One region of the Streptomyces sp. NPDC005551 genome, then DNA from elsewhere that is predicted to be linked to it. Evidence: riboswitches for the same ligand, from Rfam matches in the RefSeq annotation. Region 1 holds a riboswitch; each other region holds the start of a gene.

Region 1 (5,364 bases):
CTCGGCGTACCCGTCTACTACGCCGTCTACCGCGACGGTGAGATCGAGGTCGTGTCCGTCGCCGACACCCCGGGCAGCCCGGCGGTCGCGGAGTGGGCGGACTTCCGGGAGACCGGGCACGCCCACGCGATCGGCCAGTGCCTGCTGTCCCAACTGGACGGGGGGGCTCGGCGGGACCACCTCGACCGCTACCCGGTGCAGTCCATCACTCCGAACACGGTGCGTGACGAACGCACCCTGTTGCGCCGCCTGGAAAGGACGGGGCGGATGGAACCGATCGTCGAGCGGCAGGAATACGCCCTGGGGACGGTGTGTGCGGCGCTCCCCATCACCGCCGGGGCAACCGCCGGGACCGTGGCCATTTCCCTGCCCTTTCATCAGGTCGAGCGGCTGCTGCCGACAGCCCGGCAACTCCAGGCCGAGATCGGCCGGATGCTGGGGGCGCTGACGATCTCTATCAGCATCTGAAAACTCACTCCTTGTGATATGCCGTGTACGGTGAGCAAGATGCCAGCGGTGTCAGGAGGATGATTCCTGGCCAGTCGGCGGCAAATGACGGGGTTGACGATGCGCGAGTCGGTGCAGGCAGAGGTCATGATGAGCTTTCTCGTCTCGGAGGAGCTCTCGTTCCGCATTCCGGTGGAGCTCCGCTATGAGACCTGTGATCCCTTCGCCGTGCGGCTGACCTTTCATCTGCCCGGTGATGCTCCGGTGACCTGGGCGTTCGGGCGGGAGCTCCTGATCGACGGCGTGGGGCGGCCGTGCGGTGACGGGGACGTGCACATCGCCCCGGCCGACCCCGAGGCGTTCGGCGAGGTGCTGATCCGGCTTCAGGTCGGCTGCGACCACGCGCTGTTCCGGTCGGGCGCCGCCCCGCTCGTGGCCTTTCTCGACCGTACGGACAAGCTGGTGCCCCTGGGGCAGGAGTGTTCCCTCGCCGACTTCGACACCCATCTCGACGAGGCCCTCGACCGCATCCTGGCGGAGGAGCAGAGCGCGGGCTGAAGCGCCCTCGGACCTTTCCGGGAGAAGTACGGCTTCCTCACCCCTCAGTGCTTGCGGCGCCGGCCCTTCCTGTTGCGCGCCGGGGTTTTGACACCTGCGGGTGCCGTGGTCCCCGCGGTCTCCCTGCGGTCCGCGGAGACGACCAGAGCGGCCAGGGCGGTGGTCACCGGGACCGCGGCCACCAGACCGATCGAGCCGACCAGGGTGCGCACGATCTCCTCCGCCACCAGCTCGCTGTTGGCGACCGTGCCGACGCTGCTCTGAGCGATCGAGAAGAGCAGCAGCAGGGGCAGGGCCGCGCCCGCGTACGCCAGTACCAGGGTGTTGACGACGGAGGCGATGTGGTCGCGGCCGATCCGGATGCCCGCCCGGTACAGCCCGCGCCAGCCCAGGGTCGGGTCCGCCTGGTGCAGTTCCCAGACGGCGGAGGTCTGGGTGACCGTCACATCGTCGAGCACACCGAGCGAGCCGATGATGACGCCCGCGAGCAGCAGGCCGCTCATGTCGATGGACGGATACAGGCCGTGGATCAGGCCCGTGTTGTCGTCCACGTTGCCGGTCAGTGCGGCCCAGTCGATGAATCCCGAACCGAGTACGCCGATCAGCAGCAGCGAGAGCAGCGTGCCGAGCACCGCGACCGAGGTGCGTGCCGACAGGCCGTGACACATGTAGAGCGCGATCAGCATGATCGCGCTGGCTCCGACCACCGCCACGACCAGCGGGTTCGAGCCCTGCAGGATCGCGGGCAGGATGAAGGACGTCAGGATGAGAAAGCTCACGGCCAGCGCGACCAGCGCCATGAGTCCGCGCAGCCGGCCCACCACCACGACGGCCAGCGCGAAGATCCCGGCGAGCAACACCATGGGGAACTTGCGGTTCACGTCGGTGACCGAGTACTGCAGGTTCGCGGGCGCGGAGGGTTCGTACGCGACGACGACCTTCTCGCCCTGGTGCAACTGCCGTGACTGGTCCGGCTGGACGATCTCGGTGAAGGTGCGGCCCTTGTCCTTGCCGGTGTCGATCCTGATCGTCGCCTTCTTGCAGTCGCCCGTCGCCTGCTGCTGCGCGGAGGAGCCCTCGGCGGTGGAGGTGTCACCGGTCGGGGTGTCTCCCGAGGCGTTGACGGACTTGCAGTCCACCTTGTCGACCCTGGTGACCGTGGCTTCCTGGGACTGCCGGTCGAAACCGACGCCCGTGCGCTCGTGCGAGGGCGCGCCGCCCGGCCACAGCACCACGAGACCCACGACGACCGCGGCCGCGAAGGGGATCAGCACCGCGGCGATGACCTTGCGCAGATGCCGGGAGACCGGGGCGGCGGGTCCGTGGCTGTGCGAGTGACCGTGGCCGCCGCCGTGACCACCTCCGTGGCCCGGCCCGTGGCTGCCTCCCCCGTCCGGGCCGCCCCCGCCGTCCGGGCCGCTGGGGCCGCCTGACGCCGGGCCGCTTCCGCCACCCGCCCGTCCGCTTCGGGAACTGTCACCGGGACCCGGTCCGTGCCCGGGTGCGTGTCCAGGGCCGCGGTTGGCTCCTGGGCCCGCGCCGTGCCCGTGCGGCGGGTCGGACGGTGGGAACGGGGGCTGCTGCGTCGTGGTCACCGACCGATCATCGCAAGAACGCAGGGGGCCCTCTGTTCACCGCGCCAGATATGACGCTAGCGTGGAGGCACCTTTGCACACGCGGGAGCTCGGAGCACCGGGCTGAGAGGGCGCTGACCTTCGTCTCAGCGATGTTTCACATGAAACATCGGCGGACGGACATCGCTGCGTCGACCGCTGAACCTGTTACCGGGTAATGCCGGCGTAGGGAGTAGGTCTCATGACCAACAAGGACGTAAGCACGCCTGTCTCCAGCCAGACGGACGGGGCACCCGCCTCGCTCCCGAACGGCGAGGCCGGGAAGTCCATCGGCTGGCACAAGGCGTACGTCGAGGGTTCGCGCCCCGACCTGCGGGTGCCGGTCCGTCAGGTGCACCTCACGAACGGGCAGTCGGTCACGCTGTACGACACCTCCGGCCCGTACACCGATCCGGCCGTCGCCACCGACGTACGCAGGGGACTGGCGCCGCTGCGCGAGAACTGGATCATCGCGCGCGGTGACACCGAGGAGTACGCGGGCCGTGCCGTGCGCCCCGAGGACGACGGCATCAAGCACACCTCACCACGCGGCGGGCTGCGCAACCTGGACGCGGTCTTCCCCGGACGGCCGCGTCAGCCGCGCCGGGGGCGCCCCGGAGAGGCCGTCACGCAACTCGCGTACGCCCGCCGCGGCGAGATCACCCCCGAGATGGAGTTCGTGGCGGTCCGCGAGAACGTCGACCCCGAAGTCGTCCGCGAGGAGATCGCGGCCGGCCGGGCGGTCCTGCCCGCGAACGTCAACCACCCGGAGATCGAGCCGATGATCATCGGCAAGAGGTTCCTGGTGAAGGTGAACGCCAACATCGGCAACTCGGCGGTCACGTCCTCCATCGAGGAGGAGGTGGACAAGATGACCTGGGCCACCCAGTGGGGCGCGGACACGGTCATGGACCTGTCCACCGGGCGCAACATCCACACCACCCGTGAGTGGGTGCTGCGGAACTCCCCCGTACCCATCGGCACCGTGCCGCTGTACCAGGCGCTGGAGAAGGTCGACGGCCGTGCCGAGGAGCTCACCTGGGAGATCTACAAGGACACGGTCATCGAGCAGGCCGAGCAGGGCGTGGACTACATGACGGTCCATGCGGGCGTGCGCCTGCAGTACGTCCCGCTCACCGCGAACCGCAAGACCGGCATCGTCTCGCGGGGCGGCTCGATCATGGCGGCCTGGTGCCTGGCGCACCACAAGGAGAGCTTCCTCTACGAGAACTTCGAGGAACTCTGCGAGATTCTCGCCGCCTACGACGTCACGTACTCGCTCGGCGACGGGCTGCGGCCCGGGTCGATCGCCGACGCCAACGACGCCGCGCAGTTCGCGGAGTTGAGGACGCTCGGGGAACTCAACAGGGTCGCGAAGCGTTTTCACGTACAGACCATGATCGAGGGCCCGGGGCATGTCCCCATGCACAAGATCAAGGAGAACATCGACCTTCAGCAGGAGATCTGCGATGAAGCTCCGTTCTATACGCTCGGCCCGCTGACGACGGACGTCGCCCCGGCGTACGACCACATCACCTCCGGCATCGGTGCCGCGATGATCGCCTGGTGGGGCACGGCGATGCTCTGCTACGTCACGCCCAAGGAGCACCTCGGACTGCCCAACCGCGACGACGTGAAGACCGGCGTCATCACGTACAAGATCGCGGCTCACGCGGCAGACCTCGCCAAGGGGCACCCGGGCGCGCAGGAGTGGGACGACGCGCTGTCCGACGCCCGCTTCGAGTTCCGGTGGGAGGACCAGTTCAATCTGGCCCTCGATCCGGACACGGCGCGGGAGTTCCACGACGAGACGCTGCCGGCCGAGCCCGCCAAGACGGCCCACTTCTGCTCGATGTGCGGGCCGAAGTTCTGCTCCATGAAGATCTCGCACGACATCCGCCGTGAGCACGGGCGTTCGCCGGCGGAGATCGAGGAGGGCATGGCGCAGAAGTCCAAGGAGTTCGCGGCGGCGGGCAACCGGGTCTATCTCCCGCTGGCGGACTGAGCCCGGCCGGCCGAGGGCACGGCGGTGTCCCACGGGCGGTCGCCCGGCGGGACGCCGCCGGCGGCTCACCGCCGGTTTCCGTGACGGGTATCCAGGCCCGCTGGGGCGCAGGCGGGACCGCCGCTTCGGGGAGCCACCCGGGCGGGTGTCACTCCGGCTGGTGTTCCGGGCCTCCGAAGTCCGGGCTGGAGAAGTCCGGACTGCTGTAGCTCGGACGGGGACCGGCCGCGGGGCCGCCGTCCGGGCTGCTGAACCCCGGCCGGTTGTAGCCCAGGTGGGGCATACGGCTGGTCCGTTCCGGGGACGTGCGGTGCACGGCGGGCGTCTCCGTACCGGCCAGTGCCTCCCGGAGGAACGGCAGGATGCCGCGCTCCAGCAGGGCCTCCCGCCAGGCGTCCCCCGCCCGGTCCACCTCCTCGTTCACCTCGCCCCGGTCGTCGGCCTGGAGTGAGGAGCCGCCGTCGCGCAGCGCGGTGAGCAGGAGTCCCACCGCGGCCACCAGGATCGCGGCGGCCGTGACCGCGCCGAAGACCCACCCGGTGGTCAGGAGGGTGCCGGCGAAAGCCGGCTCTGGATCGAGCAACTTGAGGAGGTAGCCCACGAGCAGGAATATCACCGCGGCCGTCCCGGCGAGCACGGGAGCGAGTACCGCGACGACGGCGATGGCACCGGCTCCGGCCGTCTCGGCGGCCTCCCCCACGGTGGTGGCGAGCCCCACCGCGCTCGTGCCGGGCTCCGCGG
Region 2 (5,364 bases), on a different contig from region 1:
CGTGGAGCGTCCGATCAGGATGTCGTCGCCGAGGACGGCGCGGGCCGCGGGGACCGGCAGGTCGCCCTGGCCGAGGTGCAGGATCCGGGCGCCGGCCGGATGCGCGGCGCGGCTCGCGTGGGCCACGTCCGCCCGGTCGTTCACCGAGAGCAGCGCGCCGTGCCGGCGGCAGGCGTCCGCGAACAGCTCCAGGTACGCGAGCTCCTCCGCCGCCTCCAGGCTCTTGTCCCGCAGCTGCACCAGGTCGACACCGCCCGCCAGCACCGCGTCGAGGAACTCGGGGAGGTCGCCCTGGCGCTTGCGGGCGTCCGTGCACAGGTACAGGCGGGCGTCGGCGAGCTGTGCGCGGGCGGCGGCACCGGTCTCGGACATCGTTGGGTCCCCCGTGGTCGGCGGTGTACGGACCGCGGCGGCCGGGCGGGCCGGCGGGCCGTGGTCCGTACACCGGAAGGTTTTCGTCGGATCAGACGGCGAGCGCCTGGGCGCGGCGCTTCACCTCCGTGCCGCGATTCTCGCTCAGAGCCTGCGCGGGGGTGCCGGGCAGGCTGGAGTCGGGGGTGAAGAGCCACTCCAGCATCTCTTCGTCGTTGTAGCCGTCGTCCCGCAGGAGCGTCAGGGTGCCGGACAGGCCCTTGACGACCTTCTGCTCGGCCCCGTCGATGAAGGCGGCGGGGACGTGCAGCGCGCGGTTCTCACCACGGCGTACGGCGATGAGCTGGCCGTCCTTCACCAGCTGCCGGACGCGGGTCACCTCGACGCCGAGCATCTCGGCGATGTCGGGAAGGGTGAGCCAGTCGGGGACGAGAGCATCGATCTTTGCGTCAATCTCGGTCACGGGACAAGCCTGCCATCTGGGACCGACAGTCGGAAGCCGGGCCCGTCCGACCTGGGGAGGGGGGCCGGGGCGACCGGGACGTCATCGGCTACGCCGCGGCCGTCTTCAGCGGCTTCGACGGGTCCGTCAGGGCGGCCGCGTCCATCGGTGTGCCCGCCTCGATGAGTTTGCGTCCCTGGGCCAGGTCCCGGGGCCGGCCCACCGCGAGCAGGGCGACCAGGCGGTCCTCGCGCAGCCAGCACACCGTCCATGCGGCGCCCGACGGGTCGCCGCGCCACAGGGTGGTGTCGGCGGACGCGTGGTGGCCCGCGTACTGCACGAAGCGCCCGAACTGCTCGGACCAGAAGTACGGCACTGGGTCGTACACCGCGGGGGTCTCGCCGATGATGTTCGCCGCCACCGTGCGCGGTCCCTGGAGGGCGTTGTCCCAGTGGTGGACCAGCAGGCGCCCCTCGTACCGACCCGAGGGGAAGGAGGCGCAGTCGCCGACGGCGTAGACGTCGGGCGCGGAGGTGCGCAGGTGCGCGTCGGCCACGATCTCGCCGTGGGCGCCGAGCCCGATGCCGGAGCCGGTGAGCCAGCCGGTCGCGGGGCGGGCCCCGATGCCGACGACGACCGCGCCCGCGGGCACCCGCGAGCCGTCGTCGAGGACGACGGCGCCGGGCTCGACGCGCTCCACGCGCGCGTGCGTGCGCAGCGCGGCTCCGCTGTCGGCGTACCAGGCCGCCATGGGCGCGGCGACCTCGGGAGGCAGCGCCCCGGCCAGCGGACGGTCGGCGGCCTCGACGACGGTCACCGCGCAGCCGGCCTCGCGCGCCGCGGTCGCGAACTCGGCGCCGATCCAGCCCGCGCCGACGACCACGATGTCGTGCTGCTCGGCGAGGACCGGGCGCAGCCGCTCGGCGTCGTCCAGGGTGCGCAGCAGATGGACTCCGGGGACGCCCTCCGTGCCGGGCAGCCGGATCGGTTCCGCTCCGGTCGCGAGGACCAGGACGTCGTACCGCACGGGACCTTCGGCGGTGTCCAGCTCGTGGTCCGCGGGGCGCACTCCGAGCACCTCGCAGCCGAGGCGCAGCCCGATGCCGAGCGCCTCGAAGTCGACGTCGAAGGCGGAGCCCTCGGCCTTGCCGAGCAGCACCGCCTTGGACAGCGGCGGCCTGTCGTACGGCTGGTGCGGCTCCGCGCCGATCAGCGTCACCGTGCCGGCGAAACCCTGTTCGCGCAGGGCGACCGCGGTCTGCACCCCGGCCATGCCCGCGCCCACGACGACGACCCGCCGCTCCGTGCGTTCCTCGGCCCGCGTCTGCTCGCTCACCTGATCACCATAGATACCTGACGTCCCGTCAGTCATCGGGTGTGCGGGGTGATCTCCTCCACCACGCTGGTCCCGCTGCCCTCCTGCGACTCCCACTGCCAGCTCTCCTCAAGCCGTACCCGTCCGTCGGCCAGCTCGACGACCGAGGACACGCAGTGCCCGGAAGAGGTCGTTCCGTCGTGCTTCAGCTGCACGTACCGGAAGTCGAGGCGGTCACCCTCACGCCTACCCACGAGATGACCTCGTACGACATCCCCGCCCGAGTACTCGGCCCAGATCTCCCCGTTCCGCTCGTGGTAGGTGAACCGGGTGCGGGTGCCGACCTGGCCCGGCGCCTGGTCGGCGACCGGGGCGAGGACGAGGCCGTCGAGCGAGCGGGCCATGGTGGGGAACTCCTCTACTGGGGTCCGGGGCGACGGGCTAGGGTGGCCAACGTAAAGCACACGCGGGAGCCCGGACGCACCGGGCTGAGAGGGAGGCTGGGCGGCCTCCGACCGTACGAACCTGATCCGGGTCATGCCGGCGAAGGGAGGGGCTGGACGCCCATGTCGCGTATGTCGCACGCCGCGCCCACCGCACCGGGGTCCGCGGGGATCCCGGACGTCCTCGTCGTGGGCGGCGGCATCATCGGGCTGGTGACCGCCTGGCGGGCCGCACAGCGGGGGCTCAGCACCGCGGTCGTCGACCCCGAGCCGGGCGGCGGAGCCGCGCAGGTGGCCGCGGGCATGCTGGCCGCCGTCACCGAACTGCACTACGGCGAGCAGACCCTGCTGAGCCTCAACCTGGCCTCCGCGCGCCGCTATCCGGACTTCGTGGCCGAGCTGACCGAGGTGACCGGCCTCGACCCCGGTTACCGCAGGTGCGGCACACTCGCCGTCGCGCTGGACGCCGACGACCGCGCGCACCTGCGCGAACTGCACGCCCTCCAGCAGCGGTCGGGTCTGGAGTCGGAGTGGCTCAGCGGTCGCGACTGCCGCCGTCTGGAGCCGATGCTCGCCCCGGGCGTGCGCGGCGGGCTGCGGGTGGACGGGGACCACCAGGTCGACCCGCGCCGGCTCGCCGCCGCCCTGGTCGCGGCCTGCGAGCGGGCCGGAGTGGTCCTCCACCGCACCTGGGCCGAGCACCTGACCGTCGTACGGGGCCGGGCCGCCGGGGTGCTCACCCGCGACGGCACGGCCCTCGCGGCCGGCCAGGTGGTCCTCGCCGCGGGCAGCCTCAGCGGACGGCTGGCGGGCGTCCCCGACGACCTGCTGCCGCCGGTGCGTCCCGTGAAGGGGCAGGTGCTGCGGCTGACCGTACCGGAGCGGTACGCGCCGTTCCTGAGCCGGACCGTGCGCGCCGTCGTGCGCGGCAGTCACGTCTACCTGGTGCCCCGCGAGAGCGGTGAGCTGGTCGTGGGCGCCACCAGCGAGGAACTTGGCTGGGACACCACGGTCACCGCGGGCGGCGTGTACGAGCTGCTGCGCGACGCGCACGAACTGGTCCCCGGGATCACCGAGCTGCCGCTGACCGAGACGCGCGCCGGACTGCGCCCCGGCTCGCCGGACAACGCGCCGCTGCTCGGCCCGACCGGGCTCGACGGCCTGTCGCTGGCCACCGGCCACTACCGCAACGGCGTGCTGCTCACGCCGGTCACCGGCGACGCCATGGCGCACGTCCTCACCACCGGTGAACTCCCGGACGAGGCACGCCCCTTCACCCCCGAACGCTTCAGCACGGCCCGTACGGAGCAGCCCGCATGAACATCCACGTCAACGGGGAACCGCGGCACGTCACCCCGGGCATCGCACTCGACGCGCTCGTCGCGACCCTCACCGCGGCCCCCTCCGGGGTCGCGGCCGCCCTGAACGAGACCGTCGTCCCCCGCACCCGGTGGGCCGCGACGGCCCTCGCCGAGGGAGACCGCGTCGAAGTCCTCACCGCCGTCCAAGGAGGCTGACCCCATGGCCGACGACCCCTTCGTCCTCGGTGGTACGTCCTACTCGTCCCGCCTGATCATGGGCACCGGCGGCGCCCCCAGCCCGGACGTGCTGGAGCGCTCCCTGGCGGCCTCCGGCACGGAACTGACGACGGTGGCGATGCGCCGGGTGAACCCACGGGCCCACGGCTCGGTGCTGTCCGTGCTCGACCGGCTCGGCATCCGCGTCCTGCCGAACACGGCGGGCTGCTTCACCGCGGGCGAGGCCGTCCTGACCGCCCGGCTGGCCCGCGAGGCCCTCGGCACCGACCTGGTCAAGCTGGAGGTCATCGCCGACGAGCGCACCCTGCTGCCGGATCCGATCGAGCTGCTGGACGCCGCCGAGACGCTGGTCGACGACGGCTTCACCGTGCTGCCCTACACGAACGACGACCCCGTGCTGGCGCGCAGGCTGGAGGACGTCGGCTGCGCCGCGATCATGCCGCTGGGCTCGCCCATCGGCTCCGGCCTCGGGATCCGCAACCCGCACAACTTCCAGCTGATCGTGGAGCACGCGCGCGTGCCGGTCATCCTGGACGCGGGAGCCGGTACGGCCTCGGACGCCGCGCTCGCCATGGAGCTGGGGTGCGCGGGTGTGATGCTCGCCTCAGCCGTGACCCGGGCCCAGGAGCCGGTGCTGATGGCCGGCGCCATGCGGCACGCGGTCGAGGCGGGGCGGCTGGCGTACCGGGCGGGCCGTATCCCGCGCAGGCACTTCGCCGAGGCGTCCTCCCCGGTCCAGGGGCGTGCGCGGCTGGATCCCGAGCGCCCCGCCTTCTGACGCGGGGGCCGTCCACCCTCGCGTCCGCGAGGCCGCTCAACAGTCACAGGTCTGCTGCATTCCGCCCCCGGAACGGGCGGACCGGGTGGGCCCGACAGTGGCGGCTCGTAGACTCACCTGCGTGGATACGACCCTTCAGGACCCGCTTGTCGGGCAGGTGCTCGACGGCCGCTACCGCGTCGACGCGCGGATCGCGGTCGGCGGGATGGCCACGGTCTACCGTGCCCTGGACACCCGCCTGGACCGCGTGCTCGCGCTCAAGGTGATGCACCCCACGCTGGCCGCCGACGGCTCCTTCGTCGAGCGGTTCATCCGGGAGGCCAAGTCCGTGGCCCGGCTCGCCCACCCGAACGTGGTGCAGGTCTTCGACCAGGGGACGGACGGGTCGTACGTCTACCTGGCCATGGAGTACGTCGCCGGGTGCACCCTGCGTGACGTGCTGCGCGAGCGCGGGGCGCTGCAGCCGCGGGCCGCGC
Region 3 (5,364 bases), on a different contig from region 1:
CTCGATCGGCGCCACCAGGAACATGCCGCTGTCCGCCGACGTCAGCGCCCTGTAGTACGCGAACCCGTGGCCGCCGGGGGTGTCGAGGGACCGCTGGACCAGCACGGCGAGCGGCAGCACCAGCAGCAGCGCGACGGTGGCCAGGACCCCGGCGAGCAGCGCCCACTGCCCGGCCCCGCGCGGTCTGCGCGCGGTCAGGGAGGCGTCCACCAGGCGCAGGGCGCTCTCTCGTCGCCGTACGGTCCAGGCGTGCACGGCGAGGATCGCGCCGACCGCTGCGAACTGGACGAGGGTCAGCACCGCGGCCGTGGAGAGGTCGAAGATCTCGGAGGTCTGGCGGTAGATCTCCACTTCGAGGGTGGAGAAGGCGGGGCCGCCGAGAATCCGCACCACGGCGAAGGAGGTGAAGGTGAAGAGGAAGACCATGAGCGCGGCTGCGGCCAGGGCGGGACCGAGCGCCGGGAGCGTGATCCGGCGCCAGGCGGTGAGCCGGGAGGCGCCGAGCATCCGGGCGGCCTCCTCCTGGCGCGGGTCGAGCTGCGACCAGAGCCCGCCGACCGTGCGCACGACGACCGCGTAGTTGAAGAAGACGTGCGCGAGCAGGATCGCCCACACGGTGGTGTCCAGGCGTACGCCCCACAGCTCGTCGAGCAGCCCGCCCCTGCCGACCAGCGCAAGGAAGGCGGTGCCGACCACGACGGTCGGCAGCACGAACGGGACGGTGACCACCGCCCGCAGCACCTGCTTGCCCCTGAACTCGAAGCGCGCGAAGACGTACGCGCCGGGGAGCGCGACCAGCAGCGTGAGCGCGGTCGACGCGAGCGCCTGCCAGGTGGTGAACCACAGGACGTGCCGTACGTCGGACTGCGCCACGACGTCCACGATCCGGCCGAACCGCCAGCTCCCCCCGGTCCTCAGGCCGCGCGAGACGATCGCCGCGACCGGATAGGCGAAGAAGGCCGCGAAGAACGCGACGGGCAGGGCCAGCAGCCCGAGCCGCACCGCCGCGCTCCTCCCGGGACCCCGGCGCGGGGCTACTTCAGTACGAGCGAGGTCCACGACTTGACCCACTGGTCACGGTGCTCGGCGATCCGGGCGGGGGCGAGGGTCTCGGGGTCCTTCGCCTGCGGGCCGAACCGGGTGAACTCCGCGGGCACCCGGGCGCCCTTGACCACCGGGTAGACGAACATGTTGAGCGGCATGTCCTCCTGGAACGTCCTGGAGACCAGGAAGTCGAGGAGTGCCTTGCCGCCCTTGGTGTTCCCGGCGTTGCTGAGCAGTCCCGCGTACTCGACCTGCCGGAAGCAGGTGCCGGTGGCGACGCCGGTGGGCGCGGTCTTCGGCTTCGGGTCGGCGTAGATCACCTCGGCGGGCGGGGAGGAGGCGTAGGAGACGACCAGCGGCCGGTCGCCCTTGGCCTTCTTTCCGCCGGCGGAGCCGGAGAACTCCTCGTTGTAGGCCTGCTCCCAGCCGTCGACGACCTTGACGCCGTTGCCCTTGAGCTTCTTCCAGTAGTCCTGCCAGCCCCCGTCCCCGTACTTCCCGGCCGTCCCGAGGAGGAAGCCGAGACCGGGCGAGGACGTGGAGGCGTTCTCGGTGACGAGGAGGTTCTTGTACGCCGGCTCGACCAGGTCGTCGAACGAGTCGGGCGGGGTCAGCTTGTGCTCGCTGAAGTAGGCCTTGTCGTAGTTGACGCAGATGTCGCCGGTGTCGATGGGCGTGACCCGGTGCTTGTCCCGGTCGGCCCGGTACTCGGGCAGGACCGCGCCTGAGCCCTTGGGCTCGTAAGACTGGAAGAGCCCGTTGTCGAGTGCGCGGGACAGGAGGGTGTTGTCGACGCCGAAGAAGACGTCGCCCTGCGGGTTGCCCTTGGTGAGGATCGCCTTGTTGACGGCCTGCCCGGCGTCGCCGTCCTTGAGGACCTTGACCTGGTAGCCGGACTCCTTCTCGAACTCCTTGAGCACGCTCTTCGAAGCGAGGAAGGAGTCGTGGGCGACCAGGGTCACGGTCTTGGAGTCGGCGGCGTCGGTGCCGGAGCCGGACGAGCCGCACGCGGACAGCGTGACGAGCCCGAGCCCGGTGGCCACGAGCGCGGCTGTGAACTTCACGGTGGTGCTCACTGGATTCCTCCTGGAGTGACCAGGAAGAGACGCGGCCCTGCCCGGGAACCTCTGAGAGTTCCCGGGCAGGGCGCAACAGCTTGAGTGATGACCGAACTTCCTACCCAGAATGACCTGGGCAAGGTTCAGAGGGTCTGCGGCCCGTGCCGCACTCTCAGCGCTGTGGCGCTCCCCTGTCGGAATATGAAGATGTACGTACGGGAGTCAGCCTACCGCCCGCCGGGCCGAGGACCTCGGCCCGCCGGGGTCTACCGCTCGGACGCCGCCAGCTGCCCGCACGCTCCGTCGATCTCCTGGCCGCGGGTGTCACGGACGGTGACCGGCACGCCGTGGGCCGCGATGGCCTCGACGAACGCCTTCTCGTCCTCGGGACGGGAGGCGGTCCACTTGGAACCGGGCGTCGGGTTCAGCGGGATCAGGTTCACGTGGACCGGCTTGCCCCGGAGCAGCCGGCCGAGCCGGTCACCGCGCCACGCCTGGTCGTTGATGTCCCGGATGAGCGCGTACTCGATGGAGACGCGGCGCCCCGACTTGGCGGCGTACTCCCAGCCGGCGTCCAGCACCTCGCGCACCTTCCACCGCGTGTTGACGGGGACGAGGGTGTCGCGCAGCTCGTCGTCCGGCGCGTGCAGGGAGATGGCGAGACGGCACTTGAAGCCCTCGTCGGCGAACCGGTGGATGGCGGGCACCAGGCCCACGGTCGACACGGTGATGCCGCGCTGCGAGAGGCCCAGCCCGTCGGGCTCGGGGTCGGTGAGCGCGCGGATGGCGCCGACCACGCGCTTGTAGTTGGCGAGCGGCTCGCCCATGCCCATGAACACGATGTTGCTCAGCCGCGCCGGGCCGCCGGGGATCTCGCCGTCCCTGAGGGCCCGCATCCCGTCCACGATCTGGTGCACGATCTCGCCCGTCGACAGGTTCCGGTCGAGACCGGCCTGGCCGGTGGCGCAGAACGGGCAGTTCATCCCGCAGCCCGCCTGCGAGCTGATGCACATGGTCACCCGGTCCGGGTAACGCATGAGCACGGACTCGACGAGCGTGCCGTCGAAGAGCCGCCACAGGGTCTTGCGGGTGGTGTCGTCGTCACAGCTGATGTGCCGGACGACGGACATCAGGTCGGGCAGAAGCGCTTCCTGGAGCTTCCCGCGCGAGGCGGCCGGAATGTCCGTCCACTCCGCCGGGTCGTGCGCGAACCGCGCGAAGTAGTGCTGCGAGAGCTGCTTGGCGCGAAACGGCTTCTCACCGATCGCGGCAACCGCCTCTTTGCGCTCGGCGGGCGTGAGATCGGCAAGGTGCCGCGGCGGCTTCTGAGCTCCGCGCGGGGCGACGAAAGTAAGTTCTCCGGGTGCAGGCATAACTCTTCCAGTGTCGCAGATCATCTCCGGGCCACGGTGACCGCGTGGTTGAGCGGCGGGCGGCATGGATGGTCATCGTCAGCGGTGGGCCGCTGAAGCAGGAAGCGCTCTGAGGACGCAGCACTCCCTCACATGTCAGGAGCGCGGGTGCGGGCCTGTGATCACCGGTGGTTGGGAGCCGAATCTGTCGTCGATGTCCGGGATCCAGAAGCAGATCTCCAACGTCTTCAGGCGGTCCCAGTGCCGCACACGGCGCCCTTGTCTGATTGCGGCAGTCAGGCCTACGAGCAGCAATGCCGCACAGCCTCCTGCCAGCACGCGATCGGGTCCCACAACGAGCTCGATCACGGAGACGACGAGCGCGAACAACAGGGCCAGGGCCGAGTTCCGCAGCATCAACGCGAGGCCTTGCAGCCGAGTGATCTCGCCCGCCGCCTCCTTGTGGTGGAGTTCCACCGCAGCCAACAGCAGAGACGGATCAGTGCGCACGAAGGGTCGGTCCCGGGCCTCGGGCACTCTGGCCACGAATTCAAGACGAGCGTTCTCGACGGTCCAGTTCCAACGCGGTGCCACCTTGTCCAGGAGGGCACTGAGGGGATAGGCGAGATGCCCCAACAGGTAACTGGCAACAGCGACTCCCACGACCAGGTACCGCCTGCCTCCGACGGGGCGCTGTCGTCAGACGTACACGTGGGCCTAGAATCGAACCTGTGTACGAAAAAGCGTCTTCTGCCGAGAACAGGGGCACCGCCCCCATCGTCGTGCATCCCGCGACGGGCACCGGTGCGCGCCGGGTGACGATCCGCGCCCGGGCCGCCGGCCTCGCCCACGGTGACGCCGACCTGGTGGAGTTCCTGCGCCGCGCGGGACTGCCGGACGCCTGGGAGCTGCTGGACGACCCGGACTGGGTCGAATGGCAGGGCGGCCGCCCACATGAGTACGGCATGGACTGACGCCGGGAATTCCGCCAGTCCATACGAAGAGGGGCTCGCCGCCCTGTGGACGGCGAGCCCCTCCGGTACGGGACAGCGGGCCGACGACGCACGGACGTCGTCCGGGACCGCAGGTCAGCCGGACCCCACGAACAGCACCAGCAGCAGCCACACCACGGGCGCCGTCGGCAGGAGGGAGTCCAGCCGGTCCATGATGCCGCCGTGCCCCGGCAGGAGCGTGCCCATGTCCTTGATGCCGAGATCCCGCTTGATCATGGACTCGCCGAGGTCGCCGAGCGTGGCGCTGGCCGCGACCGCGAAGCCGAGGACCAGACCCTGCCACCAACTGCCGTCGTCGATCAGGAACTGCATGCACAGCGCACCGGCCGCCATGGCGAAGCCGATCGCTCCGAGCAGGCCCTCACGGGTCTTGCCGGGGCTGATGCGCGGCGCCAGCTTGTGCGTACCGAACCGCCAGCCGACGGCGTACGCGCCGGTGTCGCTGACGACCGTCAGGAGCAGGAACGTCAGGACACGGCGCGGACCGTCGTCGGCCGCCAGCATCAGGGCGACGAACGTGGCGAGGAACGGCACGTAGAACGCGGCGAAGACACCCGCCGTGACGTCCTTGAGGTAGCCCTCGGGCGGTTCCGTCATCCGCCAGACCAGGACCGCGAGCGCGGTGAGCGCCATCGCGACCCAGGCACCCTCGGTGCCCCGCACGTATCCGGCGACGACCATGGCCGCACCGCCGATCGCGAGCGGGACGAGCGGCGCCCTGATGCCCTTGCGCTCCGAGAGCCGCGAGGTGAGCTCCCACAGGCCCACCACCACGGCGACCGCTATCACGCCGATGAACACGGCCTTGACGAAGAACAACGACGCGATGATCACCGCACCGAGTCCGACACCCACGCCTATGGCCGCGCCCAGGTCACGGCCCGCTGTCTTCTTGGG
Region 4 (5,364 bases), on a different contig from region 1:
TGCCGGTGCTCGGCTCCTCGGCGCCCTCCACCGACGTGGACGAACTCGTCCGGGCCGCGGAGGACGTCGGGTTCCCGGTGTTCGTCAAGGCGGTCGCGGGCGGTGGCGGCCGCGGCATGCGCCGCGTCGAGGACCCCGCCCAGCTCGGCGAGTCCATCGAGGCCGCGTCGCGCGAGGCCGCCTCCGCGTTCGGTGACCCGACGGTCTTCCTGGAGAAGGCGGTCATCGAGCCCCGGCACATCGAGGTGCAGATCCTCGCCGACGGGCAGGGCAACGTCATCCACCTGTTCGAGCGCGACTGCTCGGTGCAGCGCCGCCACCAGAAGGTGATCGAGCTGGCCCCCGCGCCGAACCTGGACCCGGCGTTGCGCGAACGTATCTGCGCCGACGCCGTGCGGTTCGCCCGGGAGATCGGCTACCGCAACGCGGGCACCGTGGAGTTCCTCCTCGACCGCGACGGCAATCACGTCTTCATCGAGATGAACCCGCGCATCCAGGTCGAGCACACGGTGACCGAGGAGGTCACCGACGTCGACCTCGTGCAGGCCCAGCTGCGCATCGCCTCCGGTGAGACCCTGGCCGACCTCGGCCTCTCCCAGGAGACCGTCACCCTGCACGGCGCCGCCCTCCAGTGCCGTATCACCACCGAGGACCCGGCCAACGGCTTCCGCCCGGACACCGGCCGGATCAGCGCCTACCGCTCGCCCGGCGGCTCCGGGATCCGGCTGGACGGCGGCACCACCCACGCCGGTACGGAGATCAGCGCCCACTTCGACTCGATGCTGGTCAAGCTCACCTGCCGGGGCCGTGACTTCGACACCGCGATCGGCCGGGCCCGGCGGGCCGTCGCCGAGTTCCGCATCCGCGGCGTGGCCACGAACATCCCGTTCCTCCAGGCCGTGCTCGACGACCCGGACTTCCGGGGCGGCCGGGTCACGACCTCGTTCATCGAACAGCGTCCGCACCTGCTCACGGCACGGCACTCCGCCGACCGCGGCACGAAACTGCTCACCTATCTCGCCGACGTCACCGTGAACAAGCCGCACGGTGAACGGCCCGAGCTGGTCGACCCCACCACCAAGATCCCGGCCGTGCCGGCCGGGGAACCGCCCGCCGGCTCCCGGCAGCGGCTCGCCGAGCTGGGCCCCGACGGCTTCGCCCGGTGGCTGCGCGCGTCACCGGCCATCGGCGTCACCGACACCACGTTCCGCGACGCACACCAGTCGCTGCTCGCCACCCGCGTCCGCACCAAGGACATGCTCGCCATCGCCCCCGTGGTGGCCAGGACCCTGCCCGAACTGCTGTCCCTGGAGTGCTGGGGCGGCGCCACCTACGACGTCGCGCTCCGCTTCCTCGCCGAGGACCCCTGGGAACGCCTGGCCGCACTGCGCGAGGCGGTGCCGAACATCTGCCTGCAGATGCTGCTGCGCGGCCGCAACACGGTGGGCTACACGCCGTACCCGACGGAGGTGACCGACGCGTTCGTGCAGGAGGCGGCAGCCACCGGCATCGACATCTTCCGGATCTTCGACGCGCTGAACGACGTCGGACAGATGCGGCCCGCCATCGACGCCGTACGGGAGACCGGAACGGCCGTCGCCGAGGTCGCCCTGTGCTACACCTCCGACCTGTCCGACCCGTCCGAGCGGCTGTACACCCTGGACTACTACCTCCGCCTGGCCGAGCAGATCGTCGAGGCGGGCGCCCACGTCCTCGCCGTCAAGGACATGGCGGGCCTGCTGCGCGCCCCGGCCGCCGCCACCCTCGTGTCGGCGCTGCGCCGCGAGTTCGACCTGCCGGTGCACATCCACACCCACGACACCGCGGGCGGCCAGCTCGCCACCTACCTCGCCGCGATCCAGGCCGGGGCGGACGCGGTCGACGGAGCGGTGGCGTCCATGGCCGGGACCACCTCCCAGCCGTCGCTGTCGGGCATCGTCGCCGCGACCGACTACTCGGAGCGGCCGACCGGGCTGAGCCTGCGGGCCGTGGGCGAGCTGGAGCCGTACTGGGAGAGCGTCCGCAAGATCTACGCGCCCTTCGAGGCGGGCCTCGCCTCGCCGACGGGACGGGTCTACCACCACGAGATCCCCGGCGGGCAGCTGTCCAACCTGCGCACGCAGGCCGTCGCGCTGGGCCTCGGCGACCGCTTCGAGGAGATCGAGGCGATGTACGCCGCCGCCGACCGGATCCTCGGCCACCTGGTGAAGGTCACCCCGTCGTCGAAGGTGGTCGGCGACCTCGCCCTCCACCTGGTGGGCGCCGGCGTCGACCCGGCGGACTTCGAGGCCCGCCCGGACCGGTTCGACATCCCGGACTCCGTCATCGGCTTCCTCCGCGGCGAGCTGGGCAATCCGCCCGGCGGATGGCCCGAGCCGTTCCGCACCCGGGCGCTGGAGGGCCGTGCCGCGCCGAAGCCCCGGGAGGAGCTGACCGCGGACGACCGCGACGGTCTGGCGAAGGACCGGCGGGCGACGCTCAACCGGCTGCTGTTCCCCGGGCCGACCCGCGAGTTCCAGACGCACCGGCAGACCTACGGCGACACCAGCGTGCTGGACAGCAAGGACTTCTTCTACGGGCTGCGTCCGGGCAAGGAGTACGCGGTCGACCTCGAACCGGGCGTCCGGCTGCTCATCGAGCTGGAGGCCGTGGGCGAGGCCGACGAACGCGGCATGCGCACCGTGATGTCGGCGCTGAACGGCCAGCTGAGGCCGATCCAGGTGCGCGACGCCGCCGTCTCCTCCGACATCCCGGCCACGGAGAAGGCCGACCGTGCCGACCCCGGACACGTCGCCGCGCCGTTCGCGGGAGTGGTGACGCTCGCCGTCGCCGAGGGGGACGAGGTCGAGGCCGGTGCCACGGTGGCCACCATCGAGGCGATGAAGATGGAGGCCGCGGTCACCGCCTCCAGGAGCGGCACGGTGTCGCGGCTGGCCATCAACCGCATCCAGCAGGTGGAGGGCGGCGACCTGCTCGTGGAGATCGCCTGACGTTCCGCCTGCCCGGCCGGCGGAGGCTGCCGTCCGTCACCGGCGCACGCGCGCGGTGACGCGGTGCGCCGGCTCCGGGTCCCGCCCGGCCGGACCGCGGCCGACCGGACCCGGGGGCGGGCGAGGCCGACGGGACCCGGAGCCGTGGACGGCGCGGCTCCGGCTATCCTGTGCGGCGTACCGGACACGGGGTGCCCCGCACGGGGCTGAGATCACACCCGTCGAACCTGAACCAGTTCGCACTGGCGGAGGGATGTCTCATGTCGTTGCCGCGTGCCCGTGGCGAGGCGGCCGTCGCAGGCCCGCAGCGGGTCTCCCCGGGGCGGATGGCCGCCGCCCCCGCCGGACCGTCCGCCGTACCGGCCCGCGTCCTGACCGTCGCCGGATCGGACTCCGGCGGCGGTGCGGGCATCCAGGCCGACCTGAAGACGATGCTCGCGCTCGGCGCACACGGGATGAGCGTGCTCACCGCGGTCACCGCGCAGAACTCCGTCGGTGTCCAGGGCGCCTGGGAGCTTCCGTCCGAGGCGGTGCGGGCGCAGTACCGCAGCGTCGTCGACGACATCGGCGTGCAGGCGGTGAAGACCGGGATGCTGGCCTCGCCCGAACTCGTCGCCACCGTCGCCGGGTTGCTCGCCGACACCGCCGCACCCGTGGTCGTGGACCCCGTGAGCGTGTCCAAGCACGGCGACCGGCTGCTCGCGGACGAGGCGCTGGACGCCGTACGCTCCGTGCTGCTGCCGGTCGCGACGGTGGCGACGCCCAACCTGGACGAGACGGCGCAGCTCACCGGCGTCCGCGTGACGGACGAGCGGGGCATGTCCGAGGCCGCGGAGCGACTGCTGTCCTACGGGCCGCGCTGGGTCCTGGTCAAGGGCGGGCATCTGCCGGGCGAGGCCGTGGACCTGCTCACGGACGGCACCGAGACGCACTGGCTGCGCGCCCCCCGCCACGACAACCGGCATACGCACGGCACCGGTTGCACCCTGGCCTCGGCCGTCGCCGTGGGGCTGGCGCAGGGGCGGCCGGTGCCCGAGGCGGTGCGGCTCGCGAAGGACTACGTCACGGGCGCGATAGCGGCGGGGTTCCCGCTGGGCGCCGGCCTCGGCCCGGTCGACCACGGCTGGCGGCTGCGCGCGGCCCGCTGAGCCGCCGAACGGGACCGGGCGTACGGGGGCCCTGTCCGGGGCCGTCCGGAGACCCCCGTGGCGCCGAACGGGTGGACTCGCAGGAACGCGTACCGGACGAGGGGGGTGCCCCGGGGAGCGGATGGTGACGTTGCCACCCGAACCCTGACCAGGAAGAGGAGTCCCGTGCGACGTACCCCCTCCCGCCGCCTGTTCGCCGCATCCCTGCTGGTGGCGTCCGTCCTGGCGCCCATGACGGCGATTCCCGCCGCCGCCGATCACGTCGTGGCCGTCGGCCGGCACGACGAGGACAGGACCCCGCCGGACGGCCTCGGCCGCAAACTCACCGCGCGGCTGGACAAGGCCGTCGAGAAGGTCCGCCGCGAGGCAGGCATCCCCGGGGTCGTCGTCGGACTGTGGATGCCCGGCAAGGGGAACTACGTCCGCGCGACCGGAGTCGCCGACACCGGGACCGGCGAGCCGATGAGCACCCGCCAGTTCATCCGGATCGGCAGCGAGACCAAGACCTTCACGGTCACCGCGCTGCTCGAACTGGTCGACGACGGCCGGATCGGACTGGACGACCCGATCTCCGAGTACATCGACGGCGTGCCGAACGGCGACCACATCACCCTCAGGCATCTGGCCGGGATGCGCAGCGGTCTGTTCCCGTACAGCGCCGACCCGGACTTCGAGCACGATCTGCTGAGCGACCCGAGCCGTTCGTTCACCCCGGAGGAGTTGCTCGCGTACGGCTACCGGCACGACAACACCTTCGCACCGGGGACGCAGTTCCAGTACTCCAACAGCAACCTCGTGCTCCTCGGCCTGGTGATCGAGAAGGTCAGCGGCCACCGCCTCGGCGACTTCATCGAGAAGCGGGTCGTGCGGCCGGCCCGCCTGCGCCACACGCTGTTCCCCGAGGACCACGAGTTCCCCGAGCCGCACGCGCGCGGCTACACCGACCAGACGCTCAGCGGTGAGGTGGAGGACTCCACGGACTGGAACCCCAGCTGGGCCTGGGCCGCCGGGCAGATGATCTCGGACCTGCGCGACCTGCGCCGCTGGGCGAAGATCGTGGCGACCGGTGAACTGCTCAGTCCGAAGACCCAGGCGCAACGGCTCAAAACGCTGCCGATCGGCCACCCCGGGACGAGCTACGGCCTCGGCATCTTCAAGTCGGGCGGCTGGCTCGGGCACAACGGCTCCATCCCGGGCTACGAGACGGTGACCGTCTACCTGCCGTC

The links. Region 1 has a riboswitch for thiamine pyrophosphate ahead of thiC (phosphomethylpyrimidine synthase ThiC). Riboswitches for the same ligand answer to the same signal wherever they lie in the genome.
Region 2: another riboswitch for thiamine pyrophosphate. It lies ahead of thiO (glycine oxidase ThiO); the one in region 1 lies ahead of thiC (phosphomethylpyrimidine synthase ThiC).
Region 3: another riboswitch for thiamine pyrophosphate. It lies ahead of ACFYP4_RS30050 (thiamine ABC transporter substrate-binding protein); the one in region 1 lies ahead of thiC (phosphomethylpyrimidine synthase ThiC).
Region 4: another riboswitch for thiamine pyrophosphate. It lies ahead of thiD (bifunctional hydroxymethylpyrimidine kinase/phosphomethylpyrimidine kinase); the one in region 1 lies ahead of thiC (phosphomethylpyrimidine synthase ThiC).

What each region holds. Positions count from the first base shown of each region.
Region 1 is NZ_JBIAJE010000004.1:192,376-197,739, reverse strand. Features, by position in the region: gene ACFYP4_RS13225 (helix-turn-helix domain-containing protein) at 1-468, shown strand, start outside; gene ACFYP4_RS13220 (SsgA family sporulation/cell division regulator) at 568-1,005, shown strand; gene ACFYP4_RS13215 (YibE/F family protein) at 1,050-2,600, opposite strand; TPP riboswitch at 2,672-2,828, shown strand; gene thiC (phosphomethylpyrimidine synthase ThiC) at 2,821-4,623, shown strand; gene ACFYP4_RS13205 (hypothetical protein) at 4,772-5,364, opposite strand, start outside.
Region 2 is NZ_JBIAJE010000017.1:43,164-48,527, reverse strand. Features, by position in the region: gene thiE (thiamine phosphate synthase) at 1-372, opposite strand, end outside; gene ACFYP4_RS33485 (Rv2175c family DNA-binding protein) at 464-835, opposite strand; gene ACFYP4_RS33480 (NAD(P)/FAD-dependent oxidoreductase) at 924-2,150, opposite strand; gene ACFYP4_RS33475 (hypothetical protein) at 2,183-2,533, opposite strand; TPP riboswitch at 2,586-2,698, shown strand; gene thiO (glycine oxidase ThiO) at 2,696-3,892, shown strand; gene thiS (sulfur carrier protein ThiS) at 3,889-4,089, shown strand; gene ACFYP4_RS33460 (thiazole synthase) at 4,094-4,888, shown strand; gene pknB (Stk1 family PASTA domain-containing Ser/Thr kinase) at 5,010-5,364, shown strand, end outside.
Region 3 is NZ_JBIAJE010000012.1:124,372-129,735, forward strand. Features, by position in the region: gene ACFYP4_RS30045 (ABC transporter permease) at 1-1,059, opposite strand, end outside; gene ACFYP4_RS30050 (thiamine ABC transporter substrate-binding protein) at 1,035-2,120, opposite strand; TPP riboswitch at 2,200-2,305, opposite strand; gene rlmN (23S rRNA (adenine(2503)-C(2))-methyltransferase RlmN) at 2,369-3,475, opposite strand; gene ACFYP4_RS30060 (hypothetical protein) at 3,611-4,117, opposite strand; gene ACFYP4_RS30065 (hypothetical protein) at 4,186-4,428, shown strand; gene ACFYP4_RS30070 (phosphatidate cytidylyltransferase) at 4,543-5,364, opposite strand, start outside.
Region 4 is NZ_JBIAJE010000003.1:759,649-765,012, reverse strand. Features, by position in the region: gene ACFYP4_RS11675 (pyruvate carboxylase) at 1-2,990, shown strand, start outside; TPP riboswitch at 3,168-3,261, shown strand; gene thiD (bifunctional hydroxymethylpyrimidine kinase/phosphomethylpyrimidine kinase) at 3,317-4,138, shown strand; gene ACFYP4_RS11665 (serine hydrolase domain-containing protein) at 4,304-5,364, shown strand, end outside.